Regions from separate parts of the Bradyrhizobium sp. CB82 genome, predicted to be linked through region 2. Evidence: predicted binding sites of a transcription regulator. Region 2 holds the regulator's gene; each other region holds the start of a gene.
What was found. Region 2 encodes LexA, which represses DNA repair genes until DNA is damaged. Its sites were predicted from a motif close to TGTTCNNNNTGTGTTCNG; they were not measured.

Region 1: the regulator LexA is predicted to act here: its motif matches at 1,824-1,841, upstream of rmuC (DNA recombination protein RmuC).
Region 3: the regulator LexA is predicted to act here: its motif matches at 2,121-2,138, upstream of QA640_RS04360 (DUF3072 domain-containing protein).
Region 4: the regulator LexA is predicted to act here: its motif matches at 2,284-2,301, upstream of recA (recombinase RecA).

What each region holds. Positions count from the first base shown of each region.
Region 1 is NZ_CP121650.1:9,140,745-9,144,954, reverse strand. Features, by position in the region: gene fmt (methionyl-tRNA formyltransferase) at 45-980, opposite strand; gene def (peptide deformylase) at 1,173-1,700, opposite strand; gene rmuC (DNA recombination protein RmuC) at 1,873-3,069, shown strand; gene QA640_RS43275 (MFS transporter) at 3,264-4,210, shown strand, end outside.
Region 2 is NZ_CP121650.1:5,144,129-5,148,338, forward strand. Features, by position in the region: gene QA640_RS25050 (HAD-IA family hydrolase) at 1-212, shown strand, start outside; gene QA640_RS25055 (hypothetical protein) at 374-580, shown strand; gene glp (gephyrin-like molybdotransferase Glp) at 925-2,136, shown strand; gene lexA (transcriptional repressor LexA) at 2,312-3,010, shown strand; gene QA640_RS25070 (hypothetical protein) at 3,613-4,050, shown strand; partial or broken gene QA640_RS25075 (ComEC/Rec2 family competence protein) at 4,059-4,210, opposite strand, start outside.
Region 3 is NZ_CP121650.1:917,354-921,563, reverse strand. Features, by position in the region: gene QA640_RS04385 (hypothetical protein) at 1-301, opposite strand, end outside; gene QA640_RS04380 (hypothetical protein) at 358-579, opposite strand; gene QA640_RS04375 (hypothetical protein) at 1,241-1,441, shown strand; gene QA640_RS04370 (hypothetical protein) at 1,462-1,869, shown strand; gene QA640_RS04360 (DUF3072 domain-containing protein) at 2,168-2,374, shown strand; gene QA640_RS04355 (plasmid stabilization protein) at 2,405-2,707, shown strand; gene QA640_RS04350 (complex I NDUFA9 subunit family protein) at 3,136-4,080, shown strand.
Region 4 is NZ_CP121650.1:3,425,646-3,429,855, forward strand. Features, by position in the region: gene QA640_RS16355 (hypothetical protein) at 1-19, opposite strand, end outside; gene QA640_RS16360 (hypothetical protein) at 307-477, shown strand; gene QA640_RS16365 (DUF2798 domain-containing protein) at 1,021-1,230, shown strand; gene recA (recombinase RecA) at 2,394-3,482, shown strand; gene gcvP (aminomethyl-transferring glycine dehydrogenase) at 3,573-4,210, opposite strand, start outside.

The DNA.
Region 1 (4,210 bases), 4.0 Mb from region 2:
GTCTCGGCGTACTGGATACCCCGCCTTCGCGGGGTATGACAGCGTTAGGTGAATTTGGCTCCCGCCTTCAGCGGCACGCCGCGCAAGAAGTCCGCCGCCTGCATCCGCGCCTTGCCTTCGCGCTGCAGCTCGATGATGCGGATCGCGCCGTCGCCGCAGGCAACGGTGAGCTGGTCGTCAAGCACGTCGCCCGGCGCGCCCGAACCCTTTGCGAGCTCACAGCGCAGGATTTTTAGGCGCGCGTTCTCGGTTACCCCGGCGAGTTCGCTCCAGGCGCCGGGAAAGGGCGACAGGCCGTGGATGTGGCGCAGCACCTCGCGCGCAGGCTTGGTCCAGTCGATGCGCGCCTCGGCCTTGTCGATCTTGGCCGCGTAGGTGACGCCGTCCTCGCTCTGCTTCCTGAGTTGCAGCCCACCTCGCGCGAGCGCGGCCACCGCGCGCACCATCAGGTCAGCGCCGAGCCGGGCGAGGCGATCGTGCAGATCGGCGGCGGTCATGCTGTCCGAGATCGCAACATGCTCGGCCATGGCGATGTCGCCGGTGTCGAGGCCCACGTCCATTTTCATCACCATGACGCCGCTCTCGGCATCACCAGCCATGATCGCACGGTTGATGGGCGCGGCGCCGCGCCAGCGCGGCAGCAGCGAGGCATGCAGATTGTAGCAGCCGAGCTTTGGTGCATCGAGGATCGCCTGCGGCAGGATCATGCCGTAGGCGACGACGATGGCGGCGTCGGCATCGAACGCGCGGAATTCGTCGAGCGCGTCCTGCGTCTTCAAGGTTTTCGGCGTCAGAACGGGAATGCCGAGCTTTCGCGCGGCATCTTCAACCGGGGTCGGCTGCAACTGCAGCCCGCGCCGCCCGCCCGGCTTCGGCGCACGGGTGTAGACGGCCACGATCTCATGGCCATGCGCGACGAGCTCGAGCAGCGTCGGCACGGAGAAATCGGGCGTGCCCATGAAGATGAGGCGGAGAGGCATCAACAGAACTCACTGCGTTCCCTCCCCCTTGCTGGGAGGGCTAGGGGAGGGGGGTGCCACATGGCGCGCTCTCTCGATTCACGCGCAGACGATGCGGGCGCCTCGTTGCTGGCGCCCGCAAATGATGAGCACCATTTCCTGAGCTACCCCCTCCCCCCACCCTCCCTCACAAGGGGGGAGCAGCAGCAAAAATCACTCCACCGCGCGCTTTGCGGCTTTCTCGAACTTCTTGAACACGCGGTCGCGCTTGAGTTTCGACAAATAGTCGACGAACAGTACGCCGTTGAGATGGTCGATCTCGTGCTGGATGCAGGTGGCGTAGAGGCCCTCGGCATCCTCCTCATGCAGCTTGCCATCGAGATCGGTGAAGCGCACGCGCACCTTCGCAGGCCGCTCGACCTCCTCGTAATATTCGGGGATCGAGAGACAGCCCTCCTCATAGACCGACATCTGCTCGGACGACGCGACGATTTCGGGATTGATGAAGACGCGAGGCTCTCGCGCAGTCTCGCCGTTTTCATCGCGCTTGGCGAGGTCCATGGTGATCAGACGCAGGGGCTGGGCGACCTGGATCGCCGCGAGCCCGATGCCAGGCGCGTCGTACATGGTCTCGAACATGTCGTCGGCAAGCTTGCGAATCTCCGCCGTGACCTTCTCGATCGGCTTGGAGACCAGACGCAGCTGTTTGTCCGGCAGGATGATAATCTCTCTTAAGGCCATGGCGGCGATTTAAGCCGCGCGCCCGGTGCGGTCAATGCGGTGGGGAACGCCGTTAACGTTTCGCTAACCATAAAAATTAGAGCCTCATTAACCATAAAAAATTCACTGCCGGTTAACCATAAATGTTCCCTCTTCGTTCGCGCCGTGCCGCGAATCGGCTAGAAGGGCTGGCATGAACGAGATCGTTTTTATGCTCGGCGACTGGCCGGTGCGCACCGTCGACGCCCTGATCGGTGTCAGCGGGCTGGTCCTCATCCTGCTCCTGACCATAGCCATCGTCATCGCGCGGTCCTCACGGCGCGGGGCGGAACTCGCCATGGCGCAGACCATCCGGGCCGACGAGCTGGAGGAGCGCCTGAGCCAGATGCTGCGCGCCCAAGCTGAGGCCTCCGGGCGGGTCGACGCCATGGCGCAGGCTCTCGCCGGCCGGCAGGCCGAGATGGCGCGCGCGGTCAACGAGCGGCTGGATTCGGTCACCCATCGCGTCGGCCAGTCCATGGAGCACTCGACGCGCAACACCATGGAGAGCCTGCGCGCGCTGCACGAGCGGCTCGGCATCATCGACAACGCGCACAAGAACCTTACCGACCTGACCACGCAGGTGACCACCTTGCGGGACGTGCTCGCCAACAAGCAGTCGCGCGGCGCGTTCGGCCAGGCGCGGATGGAGGCGATCGTCCAGGACGGGCTGCCGAAAGGCTCCTACGAGTTCCAGTTCACTCTCTCGACCGGCAAACGGCCGGACTGCGTCGTGTTCCTGCCCGACCAGCGGCCGCTCTGCATCGACGCAAAATTTCCGCTGGAGGCGATGACCGCGCTGCACGATGCGCGCACCGACGAGGAGCGGCGCCTCGCCACGCAGCGTCTGCGCGGCGACGTGATGAAGCACGTCAGCGACATCGCCGAAAAATATCTCGTCACCGGCGAGACCCAGGAGATGGCGCTGATGTTCGTTCCCTCGGAATCTGTCTATGCCGAGATCCATGACGGCTTCGACGACGTGATCCAGAAGGCCTACCGCGCCCGTGTCGTGCTGGTGTCGCCGTCGCTGTTGATGCTCGCGATCCAGGTGATGCAGCAGATCATGAAGGACGCGCGCATGCGCGATGCCGCCGACCAGATCCGCACCGAGGTGATCAAGCTCGGCGACGATCTGGGACGCCTGCGCGACCGCGTGCTGAAATTGCAGAAGCATTTTGCCGACGTGAACGAGGACGTGCGCCAGATCCTGATCTCCGCCGACAAGATCGAGAAGCGCGCAGGACGGATCGAGGAGCTCGATTTCAGCAAGACCGACGCGCCCGAAGGCCCGCGCCTGGTCGCAAGCGGCCCAGAGCTATTCCCGCGCAAGCTCCAGGCGGGGGAGTGATTTCCACGGTACGCTGTCATGCCCCGCGAAGGCGGGGCATCCAGTACGCCGCGGCGGTCGCGATTAAATCGAGACGCCGGTGAGTACTGGATCGTCCGCCTTCGCGGACGATGACATCGAAAGGAGTGTCGATAGTTCCTATCCCACGCGCAGGAGCGAAGGCCTTTTCAGCCAGAATCTGCTAACACCCCTCCATGACCGCACCCGACGCGACCTCCGGAACTGCCCCGGCAACCGCCGCCGATGCTTCAGCCGCCGCCTCCTGGCGCGAGAGCCTGGCCGTGTACCTGCAGCCGCGGGTGCTGATTGTGCTGTTCCTCGGCTTCTCCTCCGGCCTGCCGCTGGCGCTGTCGGGCTCGACGCTTTTGGTGTGGATGCGGGAATCCGGCGTCGATCTCGGGACCATCGGTCTCTTCGCGCTGGTCGGCACGCCCTACACGCTGAAGTTCCTCTGGGCCCCCCTGGTGGATGCGCTGCACGTGCCGCTGTTCACACGCGCCTTCGGGCGCCGCCGCGGCTGGCTGCTGTTCTCGCAACTCCTCCTGATCATCTCGATCCTGCTGCTGGCGCTGACCGACCCCGCACGCTCGCCGTTCTTCGTCGCGCTCGGCGCCCTGCTGGTGGCGACGACGTCCTCGACGCAGGACATCGTGGTCGACGCCTTTCGCGTCGAGAGCCTGCCCGAGAGCGAGCAGGCAGCCGGCATGGCCTCCTATGTCGCGGCCTATCGCATTGGCATGCTGGTCTCGACCGCCGGAGCGCTGTTCATCGTGTCCGGCTTCGAAAGCACCGGCATTTCGAAGCCGTCCGCGTGGATGTGGGGCTATATGGTGATGGCGGCGCTGGTGCTGATCGGCACCATCACCGCGCTTCTTGCTACCGAGCCAGCACAATCCGCAAAGGCGGAGGCCGCAACGCAGACCGAGACGGCGTTCGCGCGCGTGCTGCACGCCGCGATCGGCGCATTCTCGGAATTTCTGTCGCGCAAGGATGCGCTCGCCGCGCTCGCTTTCGTGGTGCTGTTTAAGTTCACCGATGCCTTCTCCGGCACCATGACGGCCCCGTTCGTGATCGACCTCGGCTTCTCCCGCAACGACTACGCGGCGATCGTGAAGGGCGTCGGACTGGCAGCGACGCTGAT
Region 2 (4,210 bases):
AGCTGTATCTGTCCTCGAGCATCGGCCTGCGCAAACCCGATGCGGAGGCCTTCGACCATGTCGTCGCCGCGATCGGAGTACCCGCCGAGCGAATCGTGTTCTTCGACGATCTCGCTGAAAATATCGAAGGCGCGCGGGCACGAGGGCTGACCGCGGTTCACGTGACATCGCCTCACGACGTCGGTGAGGCGCTGAAGGCGCTGGGCTTCTAGGCGGCCGCATTGCTGCGGTCGCTCGCAGTCTCGTTCCCGCCGGATCCAGGAACTTTTTCAGCAAGATGTGGAACCAAGTCACTCTGTGTATTTTTGCACAGAGTTCCCGGAACGGATCTGCCACTCCGGAGTCATATGCCCGTTGGGTTTCTCTACGACGGATGCGTAACGTGTTGGGCAAGACCTACTTCAACAAGCAAGCCTCGATCCTTCTCAAATTCGCCAAGTCAACGTCGAATTCGCAGCTCTCCGCCAAGCTGGTGAGCAAGGCGGCCGATCTGAAAGCGCAGGCTGATCCGCTGCCGGAGAAGGATGTCGGACTGAGGGCGCCCGACGTCGATCCGGACAACGAAACGGGAGCCTCCTGATGTTAGCCGTGAGCCTGGTCGTCGCCGTGGCATGTCTGGCCACCGTCATTCCCGTCTTTCTCGTCATCGAAACGATCACGCGGCGACCCCGGTAAGCACTTTCGACCCACGAGTTGGTCCAGTCGCCACCTTGCGCCCGTATGGTCTCGACTTCCCCCCGGCCGCGCGCCATCGATCCCGGCATCCCCCGTCGCGGTGCCTCGCTCTCCCTCCCCGCGCTACACCGTCGAAACGACAAGCCCATCACTTCCGCCCCGTCTGCCTGTCTTTTGCTTCGACGCCTGCACTCGGCTAGAACGCTGAGCCCGACCGGGATGTTGATTTTCCATGCAGGAGTTTTGTCCGTGGCCCTGATGCCGGTGTCTGATGCGCTCGCGGCAGTGCTGGCGGGCGTCGAGCCCGTGGCGGAGGAGATGGTCGCACTGGAAGCCGCCTACCATCGCGTGCTGGCGCGCGATGTGGCGGCGCGGCGCACGCAGCCGCCGCAGGCGATGTCGGCAATGGACGGCTATGCGGTGCGCGCGGCCGATGCGGCGACGGTGGACGCAGAGCTCACCGTGATCGGCGAGGTCGCGGCCGGTCGACCGTTCACCGGCGTGGTGGGCGCGGGTGAAGCAGTGCGGATCTTCACCGGCGGCGTGGTCCCCGATGGCGCCGATGCGGTGGTGATCCAGGAAGACACGGTCGCCGACGACAGGCGCGTCACGATCAAGGAGGCCGCGATCGTTGGTCGGCACATCCGTCCGGCCGGCGTCGATTTCCACGAGGGCGAGGTGCTTCTGAGGACAGGAGCCCGGCTCACCGAACGAGACCTGTCGCTGGCGGCCGGCATGAACCACCCGGCGCTTGCCGTCCGCCGCCGGCCCAAGGTCGCGATCCTCGCGACCGGCGACGAGCTGGTGATGCCGGGTTCGACGCCCGGCGCGGGCCAGATCGTCTTTTCCAACGGCTACGCCCTGCATGCACTGGCGCGGGCCGAGGGTGCCGAAACGATCGATCTCGGCATTGCCGCCGATACCGTTGCGGCGACCACGGCCGGCATCCGCCGGGGCCGCGAGAGCGGCGCCGACATCCTGATCACGACCGGCGGGGCTTCGGTCGGCGACCACGATCTGGTCAGGCCGGCGCTTCAGGCCGAAGGCTTCGAGATGGCGTTCTGGAAGATTGCGATGCGGCCGGGCAAGCCGATGATGCACGGCCACCTCGGCGCGATGCGGGTGATCGGCCTGCCCGGCAATCCGGTCTCGTCTTATGTCTGCGGCTTCCTGTTCATGGTGCCATTGATTCGCGCGCTTGCAGGCCGCTCTGGCGTCCATCACCGCCGCGAGCGCGCCGTGCTTGGGTGCGACGTCGGGCCTAACGACGTCCGCGAGGACTATCTGCGCGCCCGGCTCGAGGAGCGCGAGGACGGCACGCTGGTGGCCCTTCCCGTCAACCACCAGGACTCCTCGCTGCTTGCGAATCTTGCTGCCGCACAAGCACTTCTCGTGCGCGCACCGTTCGCGCCGAAGGCCGAGGCAGGCACACCTTGCGAGGTGTTGCGGCTGCCCTTGTAAGGGCGATCTGATTCGCGCATGACGCGAACTTCGCTGCGTTCACCCAAAATTAAGTGGTTGCGGAACACATATCGAACATATAGTGTCCGTTCATGATTTGTTTCGAGCATCTAGCGGCTTCTGCTGAATCCGACGTCTCGGAATCGAACGACGTCAACCGGGGGACTTGGTCGAGATGTTAACGCGCAAACAATACGAGCTTCTGCGGTTCATCAGTGAGCGCCTCAAGGAAAGCGGCGTGCCGCCCTCCTTCGACGAAATGAAGGACGCGCTGGATCTGCGCTCGAAGTCGGGCATCCACCGCCTGATCACCGCGCTCGAAGAGCGCGGCTTCATCCGTCGTCTGCCCAATCGCGCGCGCGCCATCGAGGTCATCAAGCTGCCCGAGCTTCAGGCGGCAGGCGCCGGCCGCCGCGGCTTCACGCCGAGCGTCATCGAGGGCAATCTCGGCAAGGTGCGGGGCCCAAGCGCTCCCGCCGACGAGGGCGAGCGTCCGGTCGCCGTGCCCGTGATGGGACGGATCGCGGCCGGTACGCCGATCGAGGCATTGCAAACCCGTAGCCACACCATCAGCGTCCCTCCGGACATGCTCGGCTCGGGCGAGCACTACGCGCTCGAAGTGCGCGGCGATTCGATGGTCGATGCTGGCATCCTGGATGGCGACATGGCGCTGATCCAGCGCAACGAGACCGCCGATACCGGCGACATCGTGGTGGCGCTGATCGACGACGAGGAGGCAACGCTCAAGCGCTTTCGCCGCCGCGGTGCGTCGATCGCGCTGGAGCCCGCCAACACCGCCTATGAGGTGCGCATCCTGCCGCCGAACCGGGTGAAGATTCAGGGCAAACTGATCGGGCTGTACCGGAAGTATTGATTGCCCTCGTCCGGCAGATTGCCGGTCATCGCGCGGCGCCGCGGGGCGGACGGATTGTCCGCTCCGGGTGGATAGCATTTTCGCTTCCTCCGATTATCCCCACACCCTGCGCAGAGCCACATCCTCGAGCGCTGCAGGCGCGAAAGCGCTTTGCACAATGCAGAGGACAAAGCCATGCGACAGATGATTTTCAGCGTGATCTCGGCAGCGCCTTGATCGCGGGATCGGCTTCCGCGAGCGACGCAGCGCAGCACCACCATGCCGTCCGCAAGACGGAGCACGCGGCAAGCGCGCCATTCCGCAATTGCAGCAATGCGATCGCACCTGCCGCGCCGGCGAGGTGGCCCCCTACGGGGTACTCGGCTCCTGCCGGCCAGTGATAAAAGCTCGGATGTGTGAATGGTGTAAACCAAGATAGAGTCGCAGCGAGAGGCTTTGTTCCTCGTTCGCCGGGAAAGATCAGGAAAGATAATGTGATCGGGCGGCGCGCAGACGGGCCGCAGATTTGCCCACAAACGCGATACACTCGAAGGCTTCCACTCTGATAGAGGCCTGCGCCTCCGGGGGGCGCGGACCTGCTATCTCGCATGAGGAGCACTCCGATGTGTGACTACAGCCTACATGCCGTTGCGACCCGCCCCGCTCAAGTCGGCGAGACGATCGTCACGACAACTTTCCGCGGCACCTCGACGCGTGGATTTGCGTCGGAGCGTGATCTCTCGGTTGCCGTCTGCCTCCTGCCCGGCACCGAGCTCGCCTTCGCCGACAACGTCCGCTACGACAATCGCTGGATCTGGACGCGCACCGTCAACTCCCGCGTCGGCAAGTTCGGCAAGGTCGATCCGCACATTCCTGATCGTCATCATGATGCGATCGAATTCCCCGACGGCAACTACGTGCTGGTGACGCAACTCGTCGAAGGCCAGCGTGCCACCGTTCTGCAATTGCCGGTGACGCAGCCGCTCGGCGAGAAGACAGAGCAGCCGGCCGTCGAGCAGCACACGACCACGACGACCCCGACACGTCTGCCGATCGGCTGACGCGTCTTTTAATCCTCGGCCTGCAGGTCGGCCTCCGACGGCGTAGCGTCCTTGCTGTGTAACGTGGCCGGCCGCGGTGCGAGGCTGAGCTCGAAATCGCTATCGCCGGCCCCGGCCGGCGACCAGGGGCGGTTTGCGCCCCTTGCTTTTGCCGTTTGCA
Region 3 (4,210 bases), 4.2 Mb from region 2:
AGCTTTCCAGTGCAATCTTCTGGGAGAGCATGACGTCTCCGATCGGCAGCTCGCCCATCGGCAGGAAACACAGCCCGATCGTCGGACGGTCCTTTTCGTCGATCTCGCAGACGTTCGTCATGGCGCCCGCGTAGATCCTGTACTGCTTGCCCGTATCGGCGCCGACGACCTCGAAATAGCCCTTTGCCGCGAACTGGGTCCGTTGCGCCGGCGATAGCCACTCTCGCAAGAGCCGCAGCGAGCGGCCCTCCGGAGTTCTCTCGGCACCGTGTCGTATGAGGAGAGCCCGGATCGCTCTCACGCGCGAGCGTTCACCCGGGCGAGACGGCCTGAAGCTCAACATGGCGCGCGGACCGATCACCCGCCAACCAGCCTGGGGAAGAACACGGTTTCCTCCGCGTTCGGATCGAACGACCGGATCTGCGAGACCTGACCCTGACCGGTCCGGACTGCCGCGGTGAAGCCGGTATTGGTGAGCTCGTAGAACCGCTGCTCCGCCTTCGCCAGCTCTCGTTCGTCGTCCGGATTGAAAAGGTGACGGCTGTCGCCGGTACGGTCCATCACGATCTGGATTGCCATGCTCGTCCTCCTCGGAATGCTGATGGCCAAGGACCTGATCCAAGTATCCAGCCGAAGTCGCGAAGTTTCAAGAAGAAGATGTCGTCGCGAGCGTTGGATATGATCAGCCCAAAGGGGCAACCGTCTTCATGACCGGGGATCGGGGAGCAGACTTTGGTCAGGCGGGATTTTCCGTGTGGTGTCCTCGCCTCGCTGCATTTCGTCAACGGAACCACCGGGAAGTCACTAGCTAGGCGAGCGAAGCGATTAGCCGACCGGCGTTCAGCCCTCCACCTGCTCGGTCAGGTCCTCGACGTGGTGCAACACGGGCCATCCGTCCCCGTCGTGGATTGCCGAGTTGATTGGCTGTCAGTGGCGTTCGACGAACTTCGAGCGTCCGCTTCAGTACAGGGTCGCCCGTTTCGCCAGCAGCCTTTCGAGGTTCGCGATATTCTGCTCGCAGATGAATTTCTTCATGCGTTCGGCGCTGAACCTGGTGCGGCAGTCATTGCGTACGCCGCCCCGTGGCATAAAGGTACCTCACGACCTCGGCAAGGGACACGCATTTTAGGGCTATTGCCAAATCCAAGCGGAAATGTAGAGTTCGAGAGTTTTTTTAACACTCTTGAATTCGACACTGCACCGGTTGCGATACGATAGTTTTTTCTCTTGGGGGTCTCCCATGTTCGATCCTGCTACGACGGCGCTTTTGCGCGCAGTCCTGGACGAAGTCTGCGAAGAGGTTTCCCGGACCGAAACGGGCGCCCGCACCCACGTGGCTTCTAAGATCCTGGAAGCCGCGACCCGAGGCGAGACGTCCCCCGTCAGCCTTAAGCAGATCGGCCGGGAGGCTCTCTCCGAAGCGCCGACGATGTGGCGTTAGGTCCCGAGTGGGGGCTAAGGGTGAATTTCCAGGTCACCGTGCTGAAGGTACTGGTGAGCTACCCGGACGGCTTCGCCGTGATGGCCGACCTCAAGCGCGACATGGCAATTCTTGCGACCAGCGGACGCGACTGGGCCGAACGGACCAAGCGCTTGGGCACGCGCGTGCCGGATCTGGACATCTTCTCGCAAGCGCTCGTCGAGCGCTTGAACGGCGGGTGGCGCATTACCCAAAAGGGGCGCGCGGTGCTCGAGTTTATAGAAGCTCGTCCGTGCGGTCCGGAGCCTGTGGCCGAAGAAGCTCCGTCGGCCCGGCCCGGCCCCGCAGCGCCGGCATTGCGGCTCCCGGCGCAAAGGGGGCGGCGACGCCGCGAATGCCGACAGCGGCGGCGGATCGCCCGTGAAGGTGTTCAACCGAACGCTTCCTGAGAGTACCTCTGCAACCCTCGCCGAAGTTGCCGCTGGATGGGTCTCCCGTCCGTGAGAAGGCGAGCACACCGACATGGCCGGCCTCGCGCGAAAAGCGCCACGGCGCGCATGACGGCCGCGTTGGCGCTGAGGCATATTCCATCGCCTCTGCTGGCGCGACACCGTCGTCGGTTGGGACGAATGCAAACTGAGATATTTCGGCGGGCCGCGCAAACGAGCGCCCGGGCAATCTGGATTGACCGGACCGGAATAGGAACAATTAGTGAACTACGCCGTTCCTTGCGCGAGGAGCCCGGCCATGAGCACCAAGGAAACCGCTGCCAATATTCAGAAGAATCCCGACGATTGGGTGTCGGGGGACGAGCCCATGACTGACGCCCAGGCGTCCTACCTGCAGACGCTGTCAGAACAAGCACGCCTGCCCTTCACGGTCGGGAAGGACCTCACCAAGGCGGAGGCATCCAAGCTCATTGACGAACTGCGCAAGAGAGCGGGCGTCGAGTAGGAGAAGCGATACTTGTCAAAGGAGGCCGTGATGCCACGCGGCGACAAACGAAGTTACACCGATAAGCAGAAGCGACAGGCCGAACACATTGAGGAAGGCTACGAAGCCCGAGGTGTTCCCGACAAGGAAGCCGAGCGGCGGGCCTGGGCGACCGTGAACAAAGAAACCCATGGCGGCAAGAAGAGCGGTTCCGGTAGGGGCACCGAAGAAGACACTTCAGCGTCTCGCAAGGGCGGCAGGCTTGGCGGAAAAGCGTCGGCCAGCCGATCGGCCGCTGAACGTTCCAGGTCAGCCAAGAAGGCTGCTCGAACCCGCAAACGCCGGGCGGCGTGAAGGAGGTACAATGCCGACATGCGAAACCTGCGGCAATGACTATGACAAGGCCTTTCAGGTGTTGATGAACGGCCAGGCGCACACGTTCGACAGTTTTGAGTGCGCGATTCATGCTCTGGCCCCGACGTGCAAGCATTGCGGAACGCGCATCGTTGGACACGGCTTGGAAAAGAGCGGCACCTACTATTGCTGCGACCACTGTGCCCAAAAGGAAGGGGTGACTGACCTCCGCGATCGTGTGTAGGAATTCCGGCGACCACGCAGGCAGGTGAGATGACACGGATGCTGCGGTCACTATCCGATCTTGATGGTTGGCGTATGGCCGGCTCCGGCGGATTTCGCCTACGCGGACCGATGGCTCGTCGATAGAACAGACGACCGACGAGCCTGCCGCCTCCGCTGGGCCTTCTTGCTTGAGACTGTCTCAGATGGTGGTGGCCGCAAATAATCGCCTTGTAACGGTGTTCGGCGGAACGGGATTTCTCGGCCGTCGCGTCGTTCGATGCCTTCTCCGGGCGCCTGAGCTGTCCGTTCGGATTGCATCAAGACATCCCGAACGAGGCAGACAGCTTTTTGGCTATGACGACCCGCGCCTCCAATCTGTGGAAGTCGATCTCCGTGACGAGGGTTCGATCGCCAATGCACTTGATGGCGCCTACTGTGCCATCAATGCGGTCAGTCTCTATGTTGAACAAGGACAGGAGACGTTTCACTCCGTGCATGTAGAATCGGCTCGGCGATTGGCCGCCCGAGCACGTCGAGCTGGCGTCAAGCGGCTCATCCACCTTTCCGGAATCGGCTCTGACGCTACTTCACCGTCCCTCTATATTCGCAAGCGCGGCGAAGGCGAACTGGCGGTCCGCGCGGCATTTTCTGAGGCCACGCTGGTTCGCCCGGCTGTCATGTTCGGCCCGGATGACGCGTTTCTCACCACGATCCTCAAACTGCTCCAGCAGTATCCGATCTATCCGATGTTCGGACGCGGATCGACGAGATTGCAACCGGCCTATGTTGACGATGTGGCCGAGGCAATCACAAGAGCACTTCTGAGGACCGAAACGAACGCAATCACGTACGAATGCGCTGGTCCTCGCATTTACACATACAAACAGCTTCTCAGAACCGTCGCGCAGGCAGCCCGCCGCCAACCTATGCTCATTCCCGTGCCATTTGCTGCTTGGCATGTCGCGGGATGGGTTTCGGAACTGTTTCCAAGGCCACCGATCACACGGAATCAGGTGGAGTTGATGCAGATCGACAACGTAGCGTCGGTGGGAATGCCAGGATTTTCTGAGCTTGGAATCCCGCCGCGATCGGTCGAACAAATCATACCGACCATGTTGCGGGAAAGTATCGCTCGAACCGGCTCTTGAGCTGCACCTCCACGAACCATGCCGAATAACGCATGCGTATGATTTCATTCCGCTTTGCGGTTGGCGCGGAACCGGTGCTCCCTCTCGCCTCATTCGGTGCGGTTCAGGTCCGTTGGGGAGGAACCGGTCT
Region 4 (4,210 bases), 1.7 Mb from region 2:
CGATGCCCCTGTGATTCATGGCCTACCTCCACGATTCACCGTTGGTTAACATAACATGTTGAACGTCATAATATTCCCCCGGTGCATCAAATTTGCCGCTAAGCCATGGATAATGCAAACAAATCCTTCCGTACGGTGCGAAACCCGGCGATGAGGTGTTGCGAAATATGCTGGCCTCGAATGGTGCAACGCAAAATTTCGGCAGGGCTAAGGGAACCAGCCGGCCGACCGTGCATTGGCTCGGCAAGGATTTATCCAAAACCATTCGGCTCAACACCCGGCGACCCGGCAACGCGTTCGGATTCCATGAAACTGATCGTCGACCTCCTCAAGTGGGTCTGGCAACGCGACCGGGCCGAGACAAACGGCTACAATCTGCGCGCAAGCGAAGGGGACGATCGTTCGAGCATGGCAGATTTTGTGCGCATCCTTCAGATGCACGACCGGGACGGTGGGCGGACCAACTATCCGAATTGACCGGGTGCGGCGGCCGGGGCAGGAACTTTGTTCATGGCCGGAGAACCACGGGTTCCGCGAGCGACATGTCAACGAACGACATGCGGCATGAACGCCCATTGCAATGTTTGAACACACATGACACCGCTAGGTTTCACGATATGGTACCTGACTTGACCTCGTAAGAAACTCGACCTCGTAAAGTGGGCTGGCTTCGGAATCTCATGTTGCGCTGGGCTGCGCGAAACTTTTCGCTGGTCTGTCCGCATTGCAGGCAGCCGGCATCGCCTGCCGTCTTCGGGCGCGGGCGTTACAGCCTCGGCGAGGAGAGGCTAGCTTGCGAGCGATGCGGCGAGACGAGCCAGATCACCTTCTGGCGCTTCGAGGGACTGTCGAAACTGCCGCCGCCTGGCTGCGGCGGCGAGCCATCCGCCGGGCCGCCGCTAGCACCCGGATCGCCTCGCGGGGCGAGATGAGGCCGCGGCAAGTGCCTTGCTTCGCCCGTGTCGGGTCGAAAGACAAAAGCGCCTCTTGCTCGGCATTTCCGGTTGCTACAGCCATTTCATGTTCGGCGCGATCCACCGCCCGACTTGCCTGATCGCCGCCGCCGCCATTGCGAGCCTGCCCGCAACCGCGGTGCCCGACGTCCTCAAACACTGGCTACTGTCCTGGCTGATCTCCTGGGCCGCGATGCTGCCTGTCGTGGCGGCGGCCGCGATCAGATCCTTCTCGGTGCAGCGGACGCGCAAAACCGCTTCACACTTTTCCGGATGATGCTGATTGCGGGACAGCGAACAAAAAAAGCCCCGCCGGGGAGAGCCGGGCGGGGCAGAAGGTTATTGGAGGCTGAGGTGCTGGGCTGCAACACCGTAGCCAAGCAAAGTTAACCCGCGCAGCTTACAAGGAGCTTACAGGCAGAAGTGGGCGATTGACTCTTCAAGCCCAGATTGCGGCTGGGTCGCCTTGCCATCTCAAGGACGAATCCCGTCCCAATTCCGACACCCACTCGCAGAAATTACGACACAGCGATTGAGGAGACTCTGCGAGTTCGGCGACGCCATGGGGGAACGTGGCCCGCCGATCAGGGGGTGGCATATGGATAACGTAGAGCGATCATTCGCCGCTGCGACGGCGATGGGTTTTGTCGTGTTGGTCGTGGGGCTCATTCTGCTGGCCGTGCTGTAGGCCGGCACGCGCGGAGAGACAGAGGCCGCTAAAGCGCGATGAGACTGGGATGAATCGTCATCGCGCTTTAGAGGTTGTTGTTTGTGCATGATCTCCGCGCAAACGCGTTTCCGCGCTTGTCGCGAGGGAAAACCGCTTCACACTTTTCCGGATCATGCTTTAGGCGGTGCGGCCTTGCTCGCCGCCGTCCTCAGTTTTGGACCATGAGAGCGAGCGACATTGCGGCGGCCTGCCAGCCCCTTCAGTCGTGGTCTTGGGAGCACGAGACTGGTGGCCGGATCGAAAGTTTGTCAGCGACAGCGCAATCCTGAAGACAGCCGAAGACATCTTTCCACCGTTCCTCGATCGGCGCCCGGCGATAAACGGGCTAAAAGGCTGTCGAAATCACCTTGGCGTCACGTGGATCACAATTGGCCCGGCTCCTTTGCATGGGGTTGTTTTCACGGATTTTGGTGTGAACCCGAAACCGTCTCCACCCTGAGCGGTTCGGCGCCCCGCCGGGATGGCACCAATTGCCCACCTCTTACGCCTAATCCATCTGGTGGATGAACAGGTTGTGGCAGCTGACGAACAAATTAGGACACTGCCGAATTCAAATTAGTACACAGAGGGTTAAATGCGGACAGTACCGTCGAAGCGCAAAAGAACATATTGCGAACCTGGAACAAACGGTGTACGTTACTTTTATCGCCGACCTGCTTCGCCAACCGTTTGTCGCGACGCCGAATCCCCGCCATAAGGAGCACGACCAAATGTCCGCTACTGCCCTGCGTATCGTCGAAGGATCTTCCATGGACAAGAGTAAAGCCTTGGCTGCCGCGCTCTCTCAGATCGAGCGCCAGTTCGGCAAGGGCTCGGTGATGAAGCTCGGCAAAAGCGACCGTTCGATGGACATCGAGGCGGTGTCGTCCGGCTCGCTCGGGCTTGATATCGCGCTCGGCATCGGCGGCCTGCCCAAGGGGCGCATCGTCGAGATCTACGGGCCGGAATCCTCAGGCAAAACGACGCTGGCACTGCACACGGTGGCGGAAGCGCAGAAGAAGGGCGGCATCTGCGCCTTCATCGACGCGGAGCACGCGCTCGATCCGGTCTATGCGCGCAAGCTCGGCGTCAACATCGACGACCTCCTGATCTCCCAGCCCGATACCGGCGAGCAGGCGCTGGAAATCTGCGACACGCTGGTGCGTTCGGGCGCGGTGGACGTGATGGTGATCGATTCGGTCGCGGCACTCGTGCCGAAGGCCGAACTCGAAGGCGAGATGGGGGAATCGCTGCCCGGTCTCCAGGCGCGGTTGATGAGCCAGGCGCTGCGCAAGCTGACGGCCTCCATCAACAAATCCAACACCATGGTGATCTTCATCAACCAGATCCGCATGAAGATCGGCGTGATGTACGGCTCGCCGGAAACCACGACCGGCGGTAACGCGCTGAAGTTCTACGCCTCGGTCCGCCTCGACATCCGTCGCATCGGCGCGATCAAGGAGCGCGACGAGGTCGTCGGCAACACCACGCGCGTGAAGGTGGTGAAGAACAAGCTGGCACCGCCCTTCAAGCAGGTCGAGTTCGACATCATGTACGGCGAGGGCGTGTCCAAGATGGGCGAAATCCTCGATCTCGGTGTCAAGGCCGGCATCGTCGAAAAGTCTGGCGCCTGGTTCTCCTATGACAGCCAGCGCCTCGGCCAGGGCCGCGAGAACTCCAAAGCGTTCCTGAAGGCCAACCCGGACGTCACCGCCAAGATCGAGACCGCGATCCGGCAAAACTCCGGCCTGATTGCCGAGCAAATTTTAGCTGGCAATCCCGAGCGCGACGCCGACGGCGAGGAGCCGACGGAGGAGTAGGGCTCGCGCAGGTAAAGTTTCGCGAGGAGCGGGCGCTGAGGACGTTGAGTTGCCGACGTCTTCGGCGCCCGTTTCGTTAAGCCGTTGGCCTCACTCCGCAGCCTGCGCGTAGTCGCTCACCGGCGGGCAGGTGCACACGAGGTTACGGTCGCCATAGACGTTGTCGACGCGGCCCACCGGGCACCAGTATTTGTCGGTGCGCGAGGTGCCGGCGGGGAAGCAACCTTCGCTGCGGCTGTAGGCGCGCTTCCAATCGTCATCGGCGATGTCGTGCACGGTGTGCGGCGCGTTGCGCAGCGGTGATGCCTCGATCTTGAAGCGGCCGCTCTCGACCTCGGCGATCTCCTTCCGGATCGCGATCATGGCGTCGCAGAAGCGATCGAGCTCGGCCTTTGATTCCGACTCGGTCGGCTCGATCATCAGCGTGCCCGGGACCGGGAAGCTCATAGTCGGAGCATGGAAGCCGTAGTCGATCAGGCGCTTGGCGATGTCGTCGACGGTGACGCCGCTCGTCGTTTTCAGCGGGCGCGGATCGATGATGCATTCGTGCGCGACGCGGCCCTTCGCGTTCTTGTAGAGCACTGGGAAATACGCATCCAAACGCGCCGCGACGTAGTTGGCGTTGAGGATTGCGATCTCGGTCGCGCGCTTCAAGCCTTCGCCGCCCATCATCAGGATGTAGATGTAGGAGATGGTCAGGATCGAGGCCGAGCCGAACGCTGCTGCCG